DNA from 2 places in the Streptomyces coelicoflavus genome. Region 2 is predicted to be linked to the other one. Evidence: predicted binding sites of a transcription regulator. Region 2 holds the regulator's gene; the other holds the start of a gene.

The links. The regulator HrcA, encoded in region 2, represses chaperone genes, less so after heat shock. The targets are predictions, from matches to a motif close to TTNGCACTCNGNNNNNCNGAGTGCNAA.
Region 1: the regulator HrcA is predicted to act here: its motif matches at 4,532-4,558, upstream of groL (chaperonin GroEL).

Annotation. Positions count from the first base shown of each region.
Region 1 is NZ_CP108218.1:4,678,503-4,685,680, reverse strand. It holds gene OHA99_RS20890 (carboxylesterase/lipase family protein) at 1-1,372, opposite strand, end outside; gene OHA99_RS20885 (NADH:flavin oxidoreductase) at 1,406-2,536, opposite strand; gene groL (chaperonin GroEL) at 2,744-4,369, opposite strand; gene OHA99_RS20875 (cold-shock protein) at 4,697-4,900, opposite strand; gene OHA99_RS20870 (MoaD/ThiS family protein) at 5,308-5,583, opposite strand; gene thrC (threonine synthase) at 5,580-6,872, opposite strand; SAM riboswitch class I at 6,890-7,037, opposite strand.
Region 2 is NZ_CP108218.1:5,639,148-5,646,325, reverse strand. It holds gene OHA99_RS25115 (16S rRNA (uracil(1498)-N(3))-methyltransferase) at 1-664, opposite strand, end outside; gene OHA99_RS25110 (nitronate monooxygenase) at 661-1,755, opposite strand; gene dnaJ (molecular chaperone DnaJ) at 1,992-3,128, opposite strand; gene hrcA (heat-inducible transcriptional repressor HrcA) at 3,129-4,145, opposite strand; gene OHA99_RS25095 (MBL fold metallo-hydrolase) at 4,311-5,054, shown strand; gene OHA99_RS25090 (DUF3097 domain-containing protein) at 5,089-5,901, shown strand; gene hemW (radical SAM family heme chaperone HemW) at 6,028-7,178, opposite strand, start outside.

The DNA.
Region 1 (7,178 bases), 960 kb from region 2:
CCGTCCAGGAGGCGCGGAAGCGGGACGACAGGGCCAGGGCCTCCTCGGACGGCTCCGCGCCGCCGAACTGGAGCAGCGCCAGGCTCTCCCGGAAGGTGCCGAAGAGGAGGGGGATGTCCAGCGCGTGACAGGCGCCCAGCGCGCCGTCGAACGCCGGGGCGGGCCAGGTGAGTTCGTAGACGTGGGACCGGCCGCCGCCCGCGAGGTGGGCCTCGGCCAGGTGCAGGGACGGCATCGCGAACAGCCAGTCGGTCTGGACGCGTTCGTAGAGGTCGTTCGCGGAGTCGTCCGGGAACGCGGCGCGGTAGGCGGCCTCGCCGCCCGGGGCGTACAGGCGCAGGGCGGCGCTCGCACGGTCCTCGCCGATCGCGCCGAGCTTGCCCGCCATGGCGGTGAACAGGCGGTTCTCGTCCCTGTTGTGACCCGCCATCAGCTCGATGTCGCGGGCCGCACCGGAGGCCAGCGCCCGCCACGGCGCGACCGGCAGGAACTCGCCGTCCACGACCGGCGCGTACGGGGTCACCGTGGGCGCCGCCTGTCCCCAGCGGCCGACCCGGCCGGGCATCTTCGGGGCGAGGGCCTGGCCGGCCTCGACGAGCTGGTCCGGAGTGAGGTCCGCGAGGTCTTCGACGGTCGGGCGCAGGCCCACCTCGGCGGCGAGGGCGGCACCGATGTCGGCGGCGAGTTCCGGGGAGAAGTAGGTGCCCGGCACGCTCTGGGCGACGGCCCGCCGGAAGAGCCCGGCCGCACGGGGCATCGCCAGCAGGGCCGCCACGGACCCGGCGCCCGCCGACTCGCCGAAGACGGTGACCTGGCCGGGGTCGCCGCCGAACGCCGCGATGTTGTCCTGCACCCAGGCCAGCGCCGCCACCTGGTCGAGCAGGCCCCGGTTGGCGGGGGCGCCCTCGATGTGGGCGAACCCCTCCATGCCGAGGCGGTAGTTGAGGGTGACGACGACGAGGTCGCCGTCGGCGGCGATACGGCGGGCGTCGTACGCGGGGCTGCCGGAGTGACCCATCTTGTAGGCGCCGCCGTGGATCCAGACCATGACCGGGCGGCGGGCGGCGGGGTCGGGAGCGGGGGTCCAGACGTTGACCGTCAGCCAGTCGTCGCCCTCGGGGACGTCCGGGGGGCCGACGGTGCCCGCGGGACCGAGGTCCTGCGGGGGCGGCGGCCCGAAGGCGTACGCCTCGCGTATGCCGTCCCAGGGGCGGACGCGGCGCGGGGCGGCGAACCGGGCGTCTCCCACCGGTGGCTGGGCGAAGGGGATGCCGCGGAAGACGGCCAGGCCCTCCTCGGTCCGGCCGCGCACCGCGCCGGAGGAGGTGCGCACCACGGGTTCCACTGACACGACGGGTTCAGGGATCGTCATCCTCCGGACCCTACGCCGTGGTGCGCACCGCGCTCAGCTGAGGGTCTTCAGCGACGCCGCGTCGTACGGGGCGAGTTCGCCGAAGCGGCCGGTGAGGACCTTCTCGGCCCACCGCGGGTCCTGGAGCAGCGCGCGGCCGACGGCGACGAGGTCGAACTCGTCGCGCTCCATGCGGTCGAGGAGGTTGTCGAGGCCCCGGACGGAGGCACCCTCGCCCTGGAAGGCCTTGTCGAAGTCGCCGTCGAGGCCGACCGAGCCGACGGTGATGGCGGTCCTGCCGGTGAGCTTCTTGGTCCAGCCGGCCAGGTTGAGGTCCGAGTCCTCGAACTCCGGGACCCAGTAGCGGCGGGTGGAGGCGTGGAAGGCGTCCACTCCGGCCGAGGCGAGCGGGGCGAGGATGGCCTCCAGCTCCTGGGGGGTCTCGGCGAGACGGGCGTCGTAGGCCTCCTGCTTCCACTGGGAGTAGCGGAAGATCACGGGGAAGTCCGGGGAGACGGTCTCCCGTACGGCGGCCACGATCTCGGCGGCGAACTTCGCCCGGGCCACGGGGTCGCCGCCGTAGGCGTCGGTGCGGCGGTTGGTGCCGGACCACAGGAACTGGTCGACCAGGTAGCCGTGGGCGCCGTGGATCTCCACGCCGTCGAAGCCGATGCGCTCGGCGGCCGCGGCGGACTCGGCGAAGGCGCCGATGACGTCGTCCAGGTCGCGCTGGGTCATCACCCTGCCGGTGGGCTCGTCCGCGCCGATGCGCAGGCCGGACGGGCCGACGGCGGGGGCGTCCGGGAAGGGCTGGTCCCCGGCCTTGCGGACCATGCCGATGTGCCACAGCTGCGGCACGATCGTGCCGCCCGCCGCGTGCACCGCCCCGGCGACCTTCGCCCACCCGGCGAGCTGCTCCTCACCGTGGAAGCGCGGCACGCGGTCGCTCTGCCCGGCGGAGTCGTGGCCGACGTAGGTGCCCTCGGTGACGATCAGTCCGACTCCGGCGGCGGCGCGGCGGGAGTAGTACGAGACCACGTCCTCGCCGGGGACGCCGCCCGGGGAGAACATCCGGGTCATCGGGGCCATCGCGATGCGGTTGGGCACGGTGAGGCCGTTGATGGTGGCCGGGCGGGCGAGGAGCTGGGCGGCGCGGGTGGCGGCCTCGGCGGGGGTGACGGTCACGTGGGGGCTCCTGAGGTGGGTACCGATTGGTATGTGCGCGCGCATGCAACGCACTCCCACGGGAACGGGACCGCCCCGCCGGACCATTCCGCCCGGCGCCCCGATGTGAGCCTGCCCACAGCCGGAGACGCCCGAGGGCGGCACCCCCCTCTCGGGAAGTGCCGCCCTCGGTCCGTACCGGACGGTCGATCAACCGGAACCGGTCGATCAGAAGTCCATGTCACCGCCCGGCATGCCGCCCGGGGCGCCCGCCGCGGCGGCCTTCTCGGGCTTGTCGGCGATGACGGCCTCGGTGGTGAGGAACAGCGCGGCGATGGAGGCGGCGTTCTGCAGCGCGGAACGGGTCACCTTCGCCGGGTCGATGATGCCCTCGGCGATCATGTCGACGTACTCACCGGAGGCGGCGTTCAGGCCGTGGCCGACGGTCAGGTTGCGGACCTTCTCCACGACGACGCCGCCCTCGAGACCGCCGTTGACGGCGATCTGCTTCAGCGGGGCCTCCAGGGCGAGCTTCACGGCGTTGGCGCCGGTCGCCTCGTCACCCGACAGCTCCAGCTTCTCGAAGACCTGGGAGGCCTGGAGCAGGGCCACGCCACCACCGGCGACGATGCCCTCCTCGACGGCCGCCTTCGCGTTGCGAACGGCGTCCTCGATGCGGTGCTTGCGCTCCTTGAGCTCGACCTCGGTGGCGGCACCGGCCTTGATGACGGCCACGCCGCCGGCCAGCTTCGCCAGACGCTCCTGGAGCTTCTCGCGGTCGTAGTCCGAGTCGCTGTTCTCGATCTCGGCGCGGATCTGGTTGACCCGGCCCTGGACCTGGTCGGCCGAGCCGGCGCCGTCCACGATCGTGGTCTCGTCCTTGGTGATGACGACCTTGCGCGCGCTGCCCAGCAGGTCCAGCGAGGCGTTCTCGAGCTTGAGGCCGACCTCCTCGGAGATGACCTCGCCGCCCGTGAGGATGGCGATGTCGCCGAGCATGGCCTTGCGGCGGTCGCCGAAGCCCGGGGCCTTGACGGCGACGGACTTGAAGGTGCCGCGGATCTTGTTGACGACCAGGGTCGACAGGGCCTCGCCCTCGACGTCCTCGGCGATGATCAGCAGCGGCTTGCCCGACTGCATGACCTTCTCCAGGAGCGGCAGCAGGTCCTTGACGTTGCCGATCTTGGAGTTGGCGATCAGGATGTACGGGTCGTCGAGCGACGCCTCCATACGCTCCATGTCGGTGGCGAAGTACGCCGAGATGTAGCCCTTGTCGAAGCGCATACCCTCGGTGAGCTCCAGCTCCAGACCGAAGGTCTGGGACTCCTCGACGGTGATGACGCCTTCCTTGCCGACCTTGTCCATGGCCTCGGCGATGAGCTCGCCGATCTGGGTGTCGGCGGCGGAGATGGAGGCCGTGGAGGCGATCTGCTCCTTGGTCTCGACGTCCTTGGCCTGCTCGAGCAGGGCGGCGGAGACGGCCTCGACGGCCTTCTCGATACCGCGCTTCAGGGCCATCGGGTTGGCGCCGGCCGCGACGTTGCGCAGGCCTTCCTTGACCAGGGCCTGGGCGAGAACGGTCGCGGTGGTCGTACCGTCACCGGCGACGTCGTCCGTCTTCTTGGCGACTTCCTTGACCAGCTCGGCGCCGATCTTCTCGTACGGGTCCTCGAGCTCGATCTCCTTGGCGATGGAGACACCATCGTTGGTGATCGTGGGGGCGCCCCACTTCTTCTCGAGGACGACGTTGCGGCCCTTGGGGCCGAGCGTCACCTTGACGGCGTCCGCGAGCTGGTTCATGCCGCGCTCGAGGCCGCGCCGCGCCTCCTCGTCGAACGCGATGATCTTGGCCATGTGAAGTGGTCCCTCCAGGACTGGGGGTGATTCCTTCGGACCGCGCCCGCGCCCGCGACGGACGGCTCGCCGACCTTGTGGTTCCTTCCCCACCCGGCCTGCGGGCCTCACCGACCCGGTCCTTCGTTGTCACTCTCACCTTCAGAGTGCTAACGCCAATGATTAGCACTCGCCCCCATCGAGTGCAAGCGCCTCTCGCTGATCCGGCCCGCCGGTCAGCCACCCGCGAACAAGGGGGCGACGGGCGTCCGGGCAGGCCGAAGGGCCCGTACCCCTGGAGGTACGGGCCCTTCGGATGAAGACCGGGTGCTGCGGTGGCCGCGCGTCTCAGGCGCTGAGGCGAACCATGTCGGCCTGCGGGCCCTTCTGACCCTGCGAGATCTCGAACTCGACCCGCTGGCCTTCTTCGAGGGTGCGGTAGCCGTCCATCTGAATCGCGCTGTAGTGGACGAATACATCCGCACCACCGTCGACCGCGATGAAGCCGTACCCCTTCTCCGCGTTGAACCACTTGACGGTGCCCTGAGCCATGCCTAACTCCCCTATTACTGGCCCTTGCACAGATCCGCACTTCGCGAATCCGGGTCAGACCTCGCCCCCTCACGACTGGGGGCGTGCGCCGGAACGCGTCGACCGCGGCTGAATGTATCTGTCCAACTGCCGTCTGCAACAGGTCAATCGGACGAGAAATCTGGACGCGCCCGGTCCGGAATGTGGCGAGAATTCGCCTGAATTCGGGTCAAGTCGGGGCACACAAAGAGAACAAAAGCCACAGAACACGTCCGCACTTTGGCTACTTCTTGTCGGACGGACGGCAGGAATTAACGGTTCCCGTTGTGTCGATCGGGAGCGCGTTCCCCAACTCTACCGCGCTCAACCACATGGAATTGCCCCCTCCGTTTCTCTCACGGAGAGGGCAAGTCACGCTACGACACGTATCAGCCGCCGGCGACCGCCGGGATGATCGAGACACCGGCGCCGTCCGGCGTCGCCGTCTCCAGGCCCTGCTCGAAGCGGACGTCGTCGTCGTTGACGTAGACGTTGACGAAGCGGCGCAGCTTGCCCTGGTCGTCCAGGACGCGGGCGGCGATGCCGGTGTGGTTCTTCTCCAGGTCCGTGATGACCTCCCCGAGGTTGGCGCCGTCGGCGCTCACCTCGGCCTTGCCGCCGGTGTAGGTGCGCAGGATGGTCGGGATGCGAACGGTCACGCTCATGCGAGGCCAGCCTCTCGGAAGGAGTCCAGGTTGGGACGGATCGTGGCGGTGAGGCCGGTGCCGGCCACCGCGTCGAGGGTCTTCAGTCCGTCGCCGGTGTTGAGGACGACGGTGGTGAGCGACGGGTCGAGGACGCCGTTCTCGATCAGCTTCTTCGTCACGCCGACCGTCACACCGCCCGCCGTCTCGGCGAAGATGCCCTCCGTGCGGGCGAGCAGCTTGATCGCGTCCACGACCTGCTCGTCGGTCACGTCCTCCACGGCACCGCCGGTGCGGCGGGCGATGTCGAGGACGTAGGGGCCGTCGGCCGGGTTGCCGATGGCCAGCGACTTGGCGATGGTGTTCGGCTTCTGCGGGCGGACCACGTCGTGACCGGCCTTGAACGCCGTGGAGACCGGCGAGCAGCCCTCGGCCTGCGCGCCGAAGATCTTGTAGGGCTTGTCCTCGACCAGGCCGAGCCCGATCAGCTCCTTCAGCCCCTTGTCGATCTTCGTCAGCTGGGAGCCGGACGCGATCGGCACGACGAGCTGGTCGGGCAGCCGCCAGCCGAGCTGCTCGCAGATCTCGTACGCGAGGGTCTTGGAACCCTCGGCGTAGTAGGGGCGCAGGTTGACGTTGACGAAGCCCCAGCCCTCGCCGGCCGGGTCGCCGATCAGCTCGGAGCAGAAGCGGTTCACGTCGTCGTAGTTGCCCTCGATGCCGACCAGCTCGCCGCCGTAGACGGCGGCCATGACGACCTTGCCCTGCTCCAGGTCGTGCGGGATGAACACGCAGGAGCGGAAGCCGGCCCGGGCGGCGGCGGCACCGACGGCACCGGCGAGGTTGCCGGTGGAGGAGCAGGACAGGGTGGTGAAGCCGAAGGCGCGGGCGGCCTCGATGGCCTGGGCGACGACGCGGTCCTTGAAGGAGTGCGTGGGGTTGCCGGAGTCGTCCTTGACGTACAGACCGCCGGTGACGCCCAGCTCGCGGGCGAGGTTGTCGGCCTGGACGAGCTTGGTCCAGCCGGGGTTGATGTTCGGCTTGGTCGCGACGTCGGCGGGGACGGGCAGCAGGGGGGCGTAGCGCCAGATGTTCGCGGGGCCCGCTTCGATCCGCTTGCGCAGCTCTTCGGTGTCGTAGGCGGAGAAGTCGTAGGCGATCTCGAGGGGGCCGAAACACTCTTCGCAGGCGAAGACGGGTCCGAGCGGGACCTGGTGGCCGCACTCCCGGCAGCTCAGCGCGGCGGCGGGGCCGAGGTCGACGGTGCCGTCGGTGGAGTTCGCGGGGGTTTCGGCAGTCTGCACAGCCATGGAGGCGAGGCCCTTTCTCCTCATCTTCCTCACGACGCATCTCGCCGTGAGACGGATTTGGCACCTTCCCTAGCCGGGAGCCTCGCCACGTCCGTGTGACAAGAGCCGGCTGGAGGGTTGCCGGGGCTTCATCGGGCCGTATCCCTCTGCCCCTCTGGATGAGCGGTATGAAGTTGTTTGACGGTGGTGCGCGCGGCGACCCCGGCATGCGGTGGTCCCACGCGTTGTTCAAGACTGTAACCGAAGGCCAAGGCCGTTGAGATAGTCGTCCGTACCGCGAGATGGATCACAACGGATCACCACGGA
Region 2 (7,178 bases):
GGTAGGGGCTCGCACCGGCCTCGGCGAAGAGCGCCAACTCCTCCGGGGACACGCCCCCTTCGGGGCCCACGACCAGCACGATGTCGCCGGTGGCGGGGAGTTCGGCGGCGGACAGGGGCGCGTCGCCGCTCTCGTGGAGTACGGCGGCGAAGTCGGCCTCGGCCAGAAGTGAGGCAACCTGCTTGCTCGTCGCCGCGTCCGCGACGTCGGGGAAGCGGACCCGGCGGGACTGCTTGCCGGCCTCCCGGGCCGTCGCCCGCCACTTGCCGAGCGCCTTCAGGCCGCGCTCGCCCTTCCACTGCGTGATGCACCGGGACGCCGCCCAGGGCACGACCGCGTCGACGCCGACCTCGGTCATCGTCTCGACGGCCAGCTCACCGCGGTCGCCCTTGGGCAGGGCCTGCACGACGGTGATACGGGGCTGCTCGGCGGGCTCCTCGCGCACCCCGCCCGGGACGGTGACGACCAGGCGGTCCTTGCCCTCGGCTGCCTTCACGACGCCCTCGGCCCAGTGGCCGCGTCCGTCGGTGAGGACCACGTCCTCGCCCGTCCGCAGCCGCTTCACGGAGACGGCGTGGCGTCCCTCGGGGCCGTCGAGGACGTACTCGCCCGCGGGCAGGTCCTGGGGCCGCAGGGAGTCGACCACGAACACCGGTGCCGTCATCGGCCGCCGCCTCCCGCCTGGTAGCCCGTCAACCCCGACAACGCTGTCCCGGCGGCGGCGAGTTCGGCCGCCAGCACCTCCACGAGCTGTCCGGCGGGCAGCTCCCGGGCCATCCGGTGACCCTGTCCCGCCCACAGCGCCAGGCCCTGCGCGTCGCCCGCCTTCGCCGCCGCCTTGCGCACCGGCGAGGTGAGGTGGTGCACCTCGGGGTAGGCGGCGGGGGCGTAGGGGCCGTGCTCGCGCAGGAAGCGGTTGACCAGGGCGCGGGCGGGGCGGCCGGAGAAGGCGCGGGTGAGTTCGGTGCGGACGAACAGCGGGTTGGTCAGCGCCTGCTTGTGCAGGTCGTGCGCGCCGGACTCGGGGGTGGCGAGGAAGGCGGTGCCGAGCTGGGCCGCGCTCGCGCCGGCCGCGAGGACCGCGGCGATCTGGCCGCCGCGCATGATGCCGCCGGCGGCGACGATCGGCAGGCCGACCGCCTCCCGGACCTGGGCGACCAGCGACAGCAGCCCGGTGCCCGAGCCGCCGGTCTCCGGGTTGTCCCGGTGGGTGCCCTGGTGCCCACCGGCCTCGGCGCCCTGCGCGATCACCGCGTCGGCGCCGGACTGCTCGACGGCCCGGGCCTCGTCCGCGGTGGTGGCGCTGACCAGGGCGAAGGTCCCCACGCGGTGCAGGGAGTCGACGACCTCACGGCTGGGCACGCCGAAGTGGAAGGACACCACCGGTACGGGGTTGTCGAGGAGTACGGCGAGCTTGGTGTCGTAGCCGTCGTCCCGGCCGCTGTCGGGGTCGCCCAGCTCCGTCTCGTACCAGGCGGCCTCGCCGGCCAGCTGGTGGGCGTAGACGTCGACGGCGGCGGGGTCGGCCGTCTCCGGCTGCGGGAGGAAGAGGTTGACGCCGAAGGGGCGGCTGGTCAGTCCCCGCAGATGCTTGATCTCCTGGTACATCCCGTCCGCGGTCTTGTACCCGGCGGCCAGGAAGCCCAGCCCGCCCGCCTCGCACACCGCGGCCGCGAGCTGCGGCACGGAGACGCCGCCCGCCATGGGCGCCTGCACGATCGGGTAGGGGAAGAGATCGGTCAGTGCGGAGGACATGACGGCATGTTGTCACGTCCTCCGCACAAGTCCGAATCCGGGCTTCCGTTGGCATACGCCAGGAGCATCCGCATCCCGGAGGGACCTCAGCGCCCGTTGAACGCGTCCTTCAGCCGCGAGAACAACCCCTGCTGCCCCGGCTGACTGTGCCTGCCCGGGGGCGACCCCCGGACCCCCGGCAGACCCCGGCCGCCGCCCGCACCCGCGCAGCAAACCGACGCCCGCCAAGCTCTCCGTCAGCGCCCGTTGAACGCGTCCTTCAGCCGCGAGAACAACCCTTGCTGCCCCGGCTGGAACTGCCCCGTCGGGCGTTCCTCGCCGCGGAGCTTGGCCAGCTCGCGCAGGAGGCGTTCCTGTTCGGGGTCGAGCTTGCCCGGGGTGGTGACCTCGACGTGGACGATGAGGTCGCCGCGGCCGCCGCCGCGCAGGTGGGTGACGCCCCGGCCGTGCTTCGGGATCGACTGGCCGGACTGGGTGCCCGGGCGGATGTCGACCTCCTCCATGCCGTCGAGGGTCTCCAGCGGCACCTTCGTGCCGAGGGCCGCCGCCGTCATCGGGATGGTGACCGTGCAGTGCAGGTCGTCGCCGCGCCGCTGGAAGGTCGAGTGGGGCAGCTCGTGGATCTCCACGTACAGGTCGCCGGCGGGACCGCCGCCGGGGCCGACCTCGCCCTCGCCCGCGAGCTGGATCCGGGTGCCGTTGTCGACACCGGCCGGGATCTTCACGGTCAGGGTGCGACGGGAGCGGACCCGGCCGTCGCCCGCGCACTCGGGGCACGGGGTGGGGACCACGGTGCCGAAGCCCTGGCACTGCGGGCAGGGCCGCGAGGTCATGACCTGGCCCAGGAAGGACCGGGTGACCTGCGAGACCTCGCCGCGGCCGCGGCACATGTCACACGTCTGGGCCGACGTGCCGGGCGCCGCGCCCTCGCCGTTGCAGGTGTTGCAGACGACCGCGGTGTCGACCTGGATGTCCTTGGTCGTGCCGAAGGCCGCCTCGTCCAGCTCGACCTCGATGCGGATCATCGCGTCCTGGCCCCGGCGGGTGCGCGAGCGCGGCCCGCGCTGCGACGCCGTACCGAAGAACGCGTCCATGATGTCCGAGAAGTTCCCGAAGCCGCCCGCGCCGAAGCCGCCGGCCCCGCCGCCGCCCGCCTGCGAGAGCGGGTCGCCGCCGAGGTCGTAGACCTGCTTCTTCTGCGGGTCCGACAGCACCTCGTAGGCGGCGTTGATCTCCTTGAACCGCTCCTGGGTCTTCGGATCGGGGTTGACGTCCGGGTGCAGCTCGCGGGCGAGCCTCCGGAACGCCTTCTTGATCTCGTCCTGGGAAGCGTCGCGGCGCACGCCGAGTACGGCGTAGTAGTCCGTGGCCACCTACGACTCCGCCAGGATCTGTCCGACGTACCGTGCCACTGCGCGTACCGCTCCCATCGTTCCCGGGTAATCCATGCGGGTCGGTCCGACCACGCCGAGCTTGGCAACCGCCTCGCCGCCCGAACCGTAGCCGACCGACACGACGGACGTTGAGTTGAGTCCCTCGTGGGCGTTCTCGTGACCGATTCGGACGGTCACGCCCGGATCCTTCGCCTCGCCGAGCAGCTTGAGGAGCACGACCTGCTCCTCAAGGGCTTCCAGCACCGGCCGGATCACCAAGGGGAAGTCGTGCCCGAAGCGGGTCAGATTGGCGGTGCCGCCGATCATCAGCCGCTCCTCGTTCTCCTCGACCAGCGTCTCCAGGAGAGTGGAGAGCACGGTGGAGACCGTACCGCGATCCTCGGCCTCGAAGGGCTCCGCCAGATCTTCCACCAGAGCCGGCACATCCGTGAAACGGCGCCCCGCGACCCGGCTGTTGAGCCGCGCCCGCAGATCGGCCAGCGACGCCTCGCCGAACGGCGCCGGGCAGTCGACCATCCGCTGCTCGACCCGGCCGGTGTCCGTGATCAGCACGAGCATCAGGCGCGCGGGCGCGAGCGAGAGCAGCTCCACGTGCCGCACCGTCGAGCGGGTCAGCGACGGGTACTGCACGACGGCGACCTGCCGGGTCAGCTGCGCGAGCAGCCGCACCGTGCGGGCCACGACGTCGTCGAGGTCGACGGCGCCCTCCAGGAAGTTCTGGATGGCACGCCGCTCGGGCGCGGTCATCGGCTTGACGCCGGCCAGCTTGTCGACGAAGAGCCGGTAGCCCTTGTCGGTCGGGATGCGCCCGGCACTGGTGTGCGGCTGGGCGATGAAACCCTCGTCCTCCAGGGCCGCCATGTCGTTGCGCACGGTGGCCGGGGAGACGCCGAGGTTGTGCCGCTCGGTGAGAGCCTTGGAGCCGACCGGTTCCTCGGTGCCGACGTAGTCCTGGACGATGGCGCGCAGCACCTGAAGCCTGCGTTCACTGAGCACTCGCGCACACCTCCAGCTTCGTCCGCCCGTTTCGGCCTGTCTGGCCCGCCTTGACCTGTCTGCCCTGGCACTCACGGCTCGCGAGTGCCAGACTTCCCCGGCCCAGTGTACGGCCGTGGGGTACGCCCCCGGCAAGGCCGTGACGATGCCGTTAGCGTCGTCGCCGTGACGGTGACTTGGGAAGAGCTGGGCTGGGAGCGGCTGGCGGAGGGTGTGAGGCGGTGCCGGCTGCCGGGCTGGGACTGCACGACGGGGCTGGTGCTCGGCTCGGACGCGGCGCTGATGGTGGACGCGGGGTCGAGCCTGGCGGAGGGCGCCCGGTTGCGGGAGGCGGTGCGGCGGCTCGCCGGGCGGCGTGTGACACATCTCGCGCTGACCCACCCGCATTTCGACCACGTCTTCGGCGCGGCGGCGTTCACGGACGCGGAGGTGTACGGCGCGCACGGCGCGACGGGCGCGGGTGCGCTGTTCGCGCCGGGCGGACAGGGGCGGGAGGCGCTGCGCGCGGACGCGGTGGCGGAGGGGCTGGACGCCGGGGCGGCGCGGGAGGCGGCCGAGGCGCTCTCCCCTGTCCGGCACGAAGTCCGGGGCGAGCACCCGCTCGACCTGGGCGGTGGACGGCAGGTCCTGCTGGCCGACGTGGGCCCGGGGCACACCGGGCACGACCTGGCGGTGCTGGTGCCGGGCTCCCCGGATGTCCTGTTCTGCGGCGACCTGGTCGAGGAGTCCGGCGAGCCGCAGGCGGGCCCCGACGCCGTACCGGCGCGCTGGCCTGCCGCACTGGACCGGCTGCTGGAGCTGGGCGGTTCGGACGCGCTGTACGTCCCCGGTCACGGAGCGGTGGTGGACGCGGCGTTCGTCCGGGCCCAACGGGACGCGCTGGCCGCCCGGTTCGGCGTGTCGCGCTGATCAAGGCGCGGGCGTTTCTCGTATCGTCGGCAGAATGCGCCAGTACTCCGCCGACCTGACCCCTCCGTGGAAGAAACCGCAGCCCGTCCCCGAGGTGCCGGCCGATCCCGGCCTGGTGGTGGAGGAGCCCGGCACCGGGTTCTGCGGCGCGGTGATCCGCTGCGAGGCGGGCACGGTGACCCTGGAGGACCGCTTCGGCAAGCACCGCGTCTTCCCGCTGGAACCGCGCGGCTTCCTGTTGGAGGGGCGGGTGGTGACGCTGGTGCGGCCGTCGTCGTCCTCCGGTCCGGCACGCTCCGCCCCCTCCCGTACGGCGTCCGGTTCGGTCGCCGTCCCCGGCGCACGGGCGCGGGTGGCGCGCGCCGGGCGCATCTACGTCGAGGGGCGGCACGACGCCGAGCTGGTCGAGAAGGTCTGGGGCGACGACCTGCGCATCGAGGGCGTCGTCGTGGAGTACCTGGGCGGCGTGGACGACCTCCCGTCGATCGTCGCCGACTTCGCCCCCGGCCCCGACGCACGGCTGGGCGTCCTGGTGGACCATCTGGTGCCGGGTTCGAAGGAGTGGCGCATCGCGGAGGCGGTGACGAGCGAGCACGCGCTGGTCGTGGGCCACCCGTACATCGACATCTGGGAGGCCGTGAAGCCGGCGTCGGTCGGCATCGACGCCTGGCCCCGGGTGCCGCGCGGTCAGGACTGGAAGACGGGGGTCTGCCGGGCCCTGGGCTGGCCGTCGGAGAACACGGGCGCGGTGTGGCAGGCGATCCTGGCGCGGGTGAGCTCGTACAAGGACCTGGAGCCGGAGCTGCTGGGGCGGGTGGAGGAGCTGATCGATTTCGTGACGGCGTAGGACCCCGGCTCTTCTCAGCCGGGACGCCGCTCTTCTCAGCCCCTCCGGCGTTTGAGGAGCGGGGGTCCGGGGGCAGCGCCCCCGGGGTCGGGACGGGAAGGGGCGGCGGGGCGAGAAGAAACCCCGTCAGTCCACCAGGTCCCGCACCACCGCGTCCGCCAGCAGTCGCCCGCGCAGCGTCAGCACCGCACTCCCCGCCTCGTACGGCCCTTCCTCCAGCAGCCCCTCCGACAGCGCCCGCCGCGACGCCGCGAGCCCCGCTTCCCGCAGCAGCGACAGCGGGACGCCCTCCCGCAGCCGCAGCTCCAGCAGGATGCGCTCCACCCGCCGGTCCTCGTCCGTGAGGACCTCGCGCCCCGCGCCCGGCGACTTCCCCGCCGCCAGTGCGCCCGCGTAGGCCCCGGGATGCTTCACGTTCCACCACCGCACGCCCCCCACGTGGGAGTGCGCGCCCGGTCCCGCGCCCCACCAGTCGGCGCCCCGCCAGTACAGCTCGTTGTGCAGGCAGCGCCCGGCGTCGGAGGTGGCCCAGTTGGAGACCTCGTACCAGTCGTAGCCCGCCGCGGACAGGGTCTCCTCCGCGATCAGGTACCGGTCGGCGTGCACGTCGTCGTCGGTCATGGGGACCTCGCCGCGCCGGATGCGCCGGGCGAGCTGGGTGCCCTCCTCGACGATCAGGGCGTACGCCGAGACGTGGTCGGGTCCGGCGCCGAGCGCGGCGTCCAGGGAGGCGCGCCAGTCGTCGTCGGACTCGCCGGGGGTGCCGTAGATCAGGTCGAGGTTGACGTGGTCGAAGCCGGCCGCGCGGGCCTCGGCGACGCAGGCCTCGGGGCGGCCGGGGGTGTGGGTGCGGTCCAGGATCTTCAGGACGTGCTGCTTGGCGCTCTGCATGCCGAAGGAGATCCGGTTGAAGCCGCCCTCGCGGAGGGTCGCGAGGTACGCCGGGTCGACCGACTCCGGGTTGGCCTCCGTCGTGATCTCCGCGTCCGGCGCCAGGCCGAACTCGTCGCGGATCGCCCCCAGCATCCGCACCAGGTCACCGGCGGCCAGCAGGGTGGGCGTACCGCCGCCGACGAAGACCGTGCGCACCTCGCGGGGGTCGTCGCCGAGCACCTTGCGGGCCAGGCGGACCTCGTCGACGAGCGTGTCGGCGTAGTTGTCGCGGGAGGCGAGGACGCCGCCGGTGCCGCGCAGCTCGGTCGCGGTGTAGGTGTTGAAGTCGCAGTAGCCGCAGCGGGTCGCGCAGTACGGCACGTGCAGGTAGAAACCGAGGGGGC